Regions from separate parts of the Bradyrhizobium sp. AZCC 1719 genome, predicted to be linked through region 2. Evidence: predicted binding sites of a transcription regulator. Region 2 holds the regulator's gene; the other holds the start of a gene.
The links. Region 2 encodes PhoB, which activates phosphate uptake and scavenging genes when phosphate is short. Its sites were predicted from a motif close to TGTCATNNANCTGTCAT; they were not measured.

Region 1 (3,974 bases), 340 kb from region 2:
TCCGTCCGGCTCATGCCGATCCGCGCACCGTGGTCGAATTGTTCACCTCGCAAGGCTGTTCGTCGTGCCCGCCGGCCGACCAGATCGTCGGCGAGCTCGCCCAGGATCCGTCCATCATCGCGCTGAGCATGCCGATCGACTACTGGGACTATCTTGGCTGGAAGGACACGCTGGCGGACTCGCGTTTCAGCGCGCGTCAGAAGGCCTATTCGCATGTGCGTGGCGATCGTAACCTCTACACGCCACAGATGATCGTCAACGGCTCGGCGCAGGTGATCGGCAGCGATCGCGCCGCTATCGAAAGCGCCATCAAGAATACCAGCAAGACTGAAGGCGTGATGTCGGTGCCGGTAAAGATGAAGTTGTCGGGCAAGCTGCTCAATATCTCGGTAGAGGCGAGCAAGGTGCCGACGGCGGGCCGGGGCGAAGTCTGGATCTGCTCGGTCTCGAAGGCGGTGCCGATCTCGATCGGGCGCGGTGAGAATCGCGGCCAGCAACTCACCTACTACAACGTGGTACGCAACCTCGTGAAGGTCGGCGACTGGAACGGCGGCTCGGGAAGCTGGACTATTCCGCTTGAAAATATTTCCCGCGACGGCGTGGACGCCGCGGTCGTCTACGTCCAGGACGGCAGTCGCGACAAGCCGGGCGCGATGCTCGGCGCCGCCATGACGGCGCTGCGCTAGTTCTGTTCTCGAAATTTTCTTGGATGGATGCGCTTGGGCGCCGGCGAAGCCTGTGGCGAGCAGACGCGCATCCCGCGCAGCTCGCGACCCCCAAACGAAACTCGCGGCCCCAAACGAAAAAGGACCAACTTTCGTTGGCCCAGTATCGGGATTAACTCCCTCCTGCGAACAGGCCCGATCCCGACGGCCCCGGGGGGCTGGGGGCTGAGGAATCCGGAACCGAAAGGACCGGGCCAACGCAGGATTTTCTTTTCGCAATTTAGCGGGGCGGACGGTTGGCGGAAGTAGGGCAGCAATAAGATTCCGCTAACGATCCCGTGAATCGATATTTCCTGGGATATCGGGGCATCCGCCGCAGTTTCCTTCGTATTTACACCCCCTTGCGGCGCCCCGTGGTTAGCGCGATCATGTAAATTGGATGACAGGAGGCGCTCCATGACCCTGATATCGGAGGACACCGATCCGAGCGACAGCCGCGCAGTGGCGCGCGTCGCCACTGCGAGCACGCCGCCGAATCGCATCACGTTCAATCGTCTCGAACTCAACCGTATCCTCAATCTCTATGGGCGCATGGTCGCCGACGGCGAGTGGCGCGACTATGCCATCGACTTTCTGAAAGACCGCGCGGTGTTCTCCGTATTCCGCCGCGCTTCCGAAGTTCCGATCTACCGCATCGAGAAAGATCCGCGGCTCGCGCGCAAGCAGGGCATGTACAGCGTGATCTCGGCGACCGGACTGATCCTGCGCCGCGGCCATGAACTCGAGCGCGTGCTGCTGGTGATCGACCGCAAGTTGGCGGTGGTTTAGGCGGGCCGCTGTAGGGTGGGCAAACCCTACTGCGTCATAAGTTCCTCATGGTGAGGAGCGCGAAGCGCGTCTCGAACCATGAGGCCCCGTCTGTGGCCTACATCCTTCGAGACGCCCGCTCTGCGGGCTCCTCAGGATGAGGGTTTGAACGGGTGTGACGCAGTAGAACAAAGGCGCGATCGCGCCGTGCCCACCATCCCTCCCTGGACTGCTACCCCAGTGGTGGGCACGCTTCGCTTCGCCCACCCTACAGAGCTACTTTGCATGGGGTTGTTTTCGCGATTCTGAGTGTGGGCCTGCCGGTGTACCGCGAAAGAGGCGCCACGCGTTATCCAGACTACGAAGTGGGGACCGTCGTGCTGCCTTCGCCCAGCGCACGCTGCATCATGACCGTGTCAAGCCAGCGTCCAAATTTGAAGCCGACGCTCGGATGGGTTCCGATCATCTGGAAGCCAGTCTTGGTGTGAACCCCGATCGAACCGGCATTGGCGGAATCGCCGATCACCGCGATCATCTGCCGGTAGCCGCGCGCCTCGCATTCGGCGATCAGCCGCTGCATCAACTGCAGGCCAATGCCGCGCCGGTGAGTCGATGGTTTCAGGTAAACCGAGTTCTCTACGGTGAAGCGATAGGCCGGCCGCGGCCGGTATGGCCCGGCATAGGCGTATCCGATCACCTGGCCTTCGATGGCTGCGACGAAATAGGGAAAGCCGCCATCCGACAGCGCCCTGAACCGCCGGGTCATCTCAGTGAGATCGGGTGGGATCAGCTCGAACGTCGCGGTGCCGTAGCGTACCGCGTGCTCGTAGATTTCGGTGATGGCGGGGAGGTCGGCCTCGGTGGCGGGCCGGATTTCGGGAGCGGACATGCGGGTAGAATATTTTTGTCGCGGGCAAAAGAAAAGCCCCGGCCGCGAGGCCGGGGCTTTAGCTCTTGAACCTGGTCGGCAGCGGCTAGTCGCGCTGGCCGAGGAGCTGCAGGAGCAGCGTGAACAGGTTGATGAAGTTCAGGTAGAGCGACAGTGCACCGGTAATCGCCGCGCGCTCTTCAACGTCAGCGCCTCCCGAAGCGTAGCCGTAGATGTACTCGTTCTTCAGCCGCTGGGTATCCCAGGCGGTGAGGCCCGCGAACACCAGCACGCCGACCACCGACACGATGAACTGCAGCATCGAGCTCGCCAGGAACAGGTTGACCAGGCTCGCGATGATGACGCCGATCAGGCCCATGAACAGGAACGACCCCATGCCGCTCATGTCACGCTTGGTGGTGTAGCCGTAGAGGCTCAGCGCACCGAAGGTCGCAGCGGTGATGAAGAACACCCGAACGATCGAGGTGTGCGTATACACCAGGAAGATCGACGACAGCGAAATGCCCATCAGCGCCGAGAACACCCAGAACAGCATCTGGGCGGTCGCGGGCCGCAGCCGGTTGATGCCGGCCGAGATCGCGAACACCATCGCCAGCGGCGCGAGGATGAACAGCCACTTCAGCGGGCTGACATACATCGCGTAGCCGAACTGCGTCAGGTAGGCGTTGCCGAACCTGGCGGCGGCCCCGGCCTGGTCGGTCGTCACCGCGGCCATGTAGACGCCGAGCGCCGCAAGGCCGGTGATCGCCAGGCCGATGCTCATGTAGTTGTAGATGCGCAGCATGTAGGCGCGCAGACCGGCATCGACGGCCGCGGCGTCAACGCGTCCGGCAGCCCGGCCGAAAGGAGATACGTAGTTACGGTCTAGGTCCGACATGGTCGAATTCCCGTTGGTTGCCCGGCGGAGCGCAAGGGGTTTGCGGCGCCGGTTGGATTTCTATCTCAGATGTCCCGATCTGCCGACGTTTATCTGTTTATCTAACGTCATCAACCCGGCCACTGATCTTGGCTGGTATGTGGGAAACTAACACATTCGACGCAAGCTTCCACGCGCGGCTGAATGTCGCTTCTGCCGGCTATTTCCGGGTAAAAGCAGTGTTAACCCCTGCCTTCCGCCGCTACAAATTGTCACAAATTCCGTAACACGGTGGCCGGCTTTTGGTTCAGGGCCAACAACGTTCCGGCGAGCCCCAGCCCCACCGTGACGATCAGGGCGGCTGCGACCACCCCGGCCGCGCTGCCGGCCTGCCAGATGAAGCTGAGCGTCATCAGCCTGGTTACGATCAGCCACGCGGCGATCGATCCCGCGATCACGCCGAATATGGCGGTCGCGAGGCCGATCATGAGGTACTCGAGCGCATAGGCCCCGAGCAGACGCACCCGGGTTGCGCCGAGCGTCTTCAGGATGACCGCGTCATAGACCCGGTGGCGATGGCCGGCGGCGAGCGCGCCGCCGAGCACCAGGATCGCCGAGATCAGCGTCACCGCGCTGGCGCCGCGGATGGCGAGCACGAGGTTGGTAACGACGGTGCCGACGGTCTCGAGCGCCTCGCGGACCCGGACGCTGGTCACCATCGGAAAGGCGTCCGCCACCTGCTTGATGATTCGGGCGT
Region 2 (3,974 bases):
GTCGAAACCGTCCATCGGCGGCCCAAAGCCTTCGAGATATTTGGCGGAGCCGGTTGCTGCGAGCGTGCCCAGGGTGCGGCCGTGGAAGGCGCCCTCGAAGGTGACGAGGCGATAGCGTTCAGGATGGCCCTTGGAGAATTGATAGCGGCGCACGACCTTGATCACGCCTTCCATCGCCTCCGCACCGGAATTGCAGAAGAACACGAGGTCGGCAAAGCTCTGCTCGCAGAGCCGCGCGGCGAGCTTCTCGCCATCCGGCGACTTGAACAGGTTCGACATGTGCCAGAGTTTCGTCGACTGTTCCTGCAGCGCCGCGATCAGGTGCGGATGGCAGTGACCGAGCGCATTCACCGCGACGCCCGAGGTGAAGTCCAAATAGCGCTCGCCATTGGTGGCCGTCAGCCAGCAGCCCTCGCCGCGTTCGAAGCCGAGATCGACCCTGGCGAAGACGGGGAGCAGATGCGACGTGGCGCTATTGGTCATGGCAATCACTGAGGTTTGAGACCTGCCTTTGAGACCTGCCGCGGGCGTGCATTGGCGCGAACGCGGCAACAGCCGGTCTTGCGAAAACGAAACGTGCCGCCTCTTAAGGGCGGCACGTGAGAGGCATTCTATGTGGGTGGGGAGCGCTGTCAACACGCACGGAACGGCCTTTCCTGCAGTGCAAGATGCTGAAATCCGTAAGATTGCGGTGTGGTGGAAAACACGCAGTGAAATGCCTAGATTGTCAGAACATGTGGACGTTCGGGCCCGGACTCTTGCGCCCGAGTCACGCCATATTGTAGCGTTTGGGCTGTCGGGTACGACATCTCGTGCGGCAGTTCTGATCCCTTAGAGTCCTTTTTGTGCAGGCGTAAACGTTCGGCGCGGTTAGCGCGTCCGGCGAGGGCTAAGGGATTCTGACCGCAGGGATTTTTGAGACGATTGACTCGCCGGCGCTGCCCCCGATTGGCCGGCGCGATGCGAAGGGAAGATTACGATGACCGTTTTGACCTGGTCCGACGATCGCGTCGAACAGCTTAAGAAGCTCTGGGAAGCCGGATTGTCGGCGAGCCAGATCGCCGCGGAACTCGGAAATGTGACGCGAAACGCCGTGATCGGCAAAGTGCACCGGCTGGGCCTTTCCGGCCGTGCCAAGAGCCCCTCCTCGGCCGCCCCGCGGCAGCGCAAGGCACGCCCCGCCCAGCCGATGATGCGGGTGTCGCGCCCGGTCTCGCGCGGCAACACCGCGCTGGCACACGCCTTCGAAGTCGAGATGGAGCCGGATCCGATCGCCTTCGACAACGTCGTGCCGATGAGCCAGCGGCTGTCGCTGCTCGAACTGAACGAGGCCACCTGCCACTGGCCGGTCGGCGATCCCTCGAGCCCGGAATTCTTCTTCTGCGGCGGCAAGGCGCTCACCGGCCTGCCCTATTGCGCCCACCACTCGCGCATCGCCTACCAGCCCGCCGCCGATCGGCGGAGGCAGCAGCCGAAGCAAACGAGGTAAGGGGCGCGCTCACAGATGTCGTCCCTGCGAACGCATGCGAACGCAGGGACCCATAACCACGGGTGTGCGTGGTTATGCTTCGCTGGAGCTCCAGCGTTTCTCAACAATCAGCATCGGTGGTTATGGGTCCCCGCGTTCGCGGGGACGACAGCCGAATGCGCCGAGATAACAGCGAAACCTTACGGCTCCACTTTCGCAAACCGATCATCCAGCGCGTAACCGGCGCCGCGGACGGTGCGGATCGGATCCTGCTCGCGGCCGGGGTTGAGCAGTTTGCGCAGGCGGCCGATGTGGACGTCGACGGTGCGCTCGTCGATATAGATGTCGCGGCCCCAGACACTGTCGAGCAACTGCTCGCGGCTGAAGACGCGGCCGGGATGCTCGAGGAAAAATTCCAGCAGGCGATACTCGGTCGGACCGAGATCGATCTGGCGGCCCGAGCGCGCGACGCGGCGCTTTTCGCGGTCGAGTTCGATGTCGCCATAGGTCAGCACGGTGGCGAGCCGCTCGGGGCTCGCACGGCGCAGCAGGCCCTTCACCCGCGCCAAAAGTTCCGGCACCGAGAACGGCTTGACGATGTAATCGTCGGCGCCGGTCGCAAGCCCGCGCACCCGCTCGCTCTCCTCGCCGCGCGCGGTCAGCATGATGATCGGCAATTGCTTGGTTTCAGGGCGCGCCCTCAAGCGGCGGCACAGCTCGATGCCGGAGAGCCCCGGCAGCATCCAGTCGAGCACGACGAGATCGGGCACGCGCTCCTTCAGCCGCGTATCCGCATCGTCGCCGCGGGCGACGGTTTCGACATCATAACCTTCGGCGTCGAGGTTGTAGCGCAACAACGTGGTCAGCGCTTCCTCGTCCTCGACCACCATTATGCGCGCGCTCATCTTGCATCAGCCTCTTCTGTTTGACGCGTTATCTTCACGCGAACCGGTCTCCACTTCGCCTGAAAACGCTTTGTCAGGTATTCGGCACCGTGGTGGCAAACGTCGTCATGTCGCCCTTCGGGCGCTTGTCGAGCATCTGCTGTCCCTCGATCATGTAGAACACGGTTTCGGCGATGTTGGTGGCGTGGTCGCCGATCCGCTCGATATTCTTGGCGCAGAACATCAAATGAATACAGAACGAGATGTTGCGCGGATCCTCCATCATGTAGGTGAGGAGCTCGCGGAACAGCGAGGTGCAGATGGCGTCGACTTCCTCGTCGCCCTTCCACACCGCCATCGCCGCCGGCAGATCGTGCGCGGCATAGGCGTCCAGCACCGACTTGACCTGCGACTGCACCAGATCGGTCATGTGCTCGAGGCCGCGCATCAGTTTCAGCGGCTGGAAATCGTTCTCCAGCGCCGCGACCCGCTTGCCCATGTTCTTGGCGAGGTCGCCGATCCGCTCCAGATCGGTGGCAACCCGCATCGCGCCGACGATCTCGCGCAGATCGATCGCCATTGGCTGGCGGCGGGCGATGGTCAGCACCGCGCGCTCCTCGATCAGATGCTGTAGACGATCGACCTCGAGGTCGTTGGCGACGACGCGTTTGCCGAGCGCGACGTCGCGGCGGACCAGCGCGTCGACGGATTCGGTGATCATGCGCTCGGCCAGGCCGCCCATCTCGGCGACCAGACGAGTCAATTCCTGGAGGTCGCTGTCGAATGCCTTGGCCGTGTGTTCAGACGCCATCCTTGTTCTCCTTAGCCGAACCGGCCCGTGATGTAGTCCTGGGTGCGCTTGTCGCGCGGATTGGTAAAGATCGTCTGCGTTACACCCTCTTCCACCAGAACGCCGAGATGAAAGAACGCCGTGCGTTGCGAGACGCGCGCGGCCTGCTGCATCGAGTGAGTGACGATGATGATCGTGAAGTTTTCCTTCAGGTCGTCGATCAGTTCCTCGATGCGAGCGGTCGCGATCGGATCAAGCGCGGAGCAAGGCTCATCCATGAGAATGACTTCCGGACCGACAGCAATGGCCCGAGCGATGCACAACCGCTGCTGTTGGCCGCCCGACAGTCCGGTGCCAGCTTCATGGAGCCGATCCTTCACTTCCTCAAAAAGCCCCGCCCTCTTCAGACTGGTTTCAACGATGTGATCGAGGTCGCTCTTACTGCGCGCCAGCCCGTGAATGCGAGGTCCATAAGCAATATTATCGTAGATTGATTTAGGAAACGGGTTGGGTTTCTGGAACACCATGCCCACGCGAGCACGAAGCTGGACCACGTCGAGCCCGCGCTCGTAAATGTTCGTATTGTCGATCTCGATGTCGCCGGTAACGCGGCATGTCAGGATAGTATCGTTCATTCGATTGAGGCAGCGCAAGAACGTCGATTTGCCGCAGCCCGACGGGCCAATGAACGAAGTGACGGATTTCTCCGGAATGTTCACCGTAACGTCGAAGAGCGCCTGCTTCTCTCCATAATGAACGTTGACGTTCTTTGCGGTGATTTTCGACCGACCCACCGGCATTTCGCCGGATACGGGAATCGTCACCGACGACA

Region 1: a site for PhoB is predicted at 1,094-1,110, ahead of V1292_RS09110 (DUF2794 domain-containing protein). Genes of this name have one in related genera too.

What each region holds. Positions count from the first base shown of each region.
Region 1 is NZ_JAZHRU010000001.1:1,899,335-1,903,308, forward strand. It holds gene V1292_RS09105 (DUF1223 domain-containing protein) at 1-686, shown strand, start outside; gene V1292_RS09110 (DUF2794 domain-containing protein) at 1,122-1,493, shown strand; gene V1292_RS09115 (GNAT family N-acetyltransferase) at 1,831-2,361, opposite strand; gene V1292_RS09120 (Bax inhibitor-1/YccA family protein) at 2,447-3,238, opposite strand; gene V1292_RS09125 (ABC transporter permease) at 3,490-3,974, opposite strand, start outside.
Region 2 is NZ_JAZHRU010000001.1:2,243,991-2,247,964, reverse strand. It holds gene V1292_RS10635 (aspartate aminotransferase family protein) at 1-483, opposite strand, end outside; gene V1292_RS10630 (GcrA family cell cycle regulator) at 980-1,489, shown strand; gene phoB (phosphate regulon transcriptional regulator PhoB) at 1,669-2,373, opposite strand; gene phoU (phosphate signaling complex protein PhoU) at 2,447-3,163, opposite strand; gene pstB (phosphate ABC transporter ATP-binding protein PstB) at 3,175-3,942, opposite strand.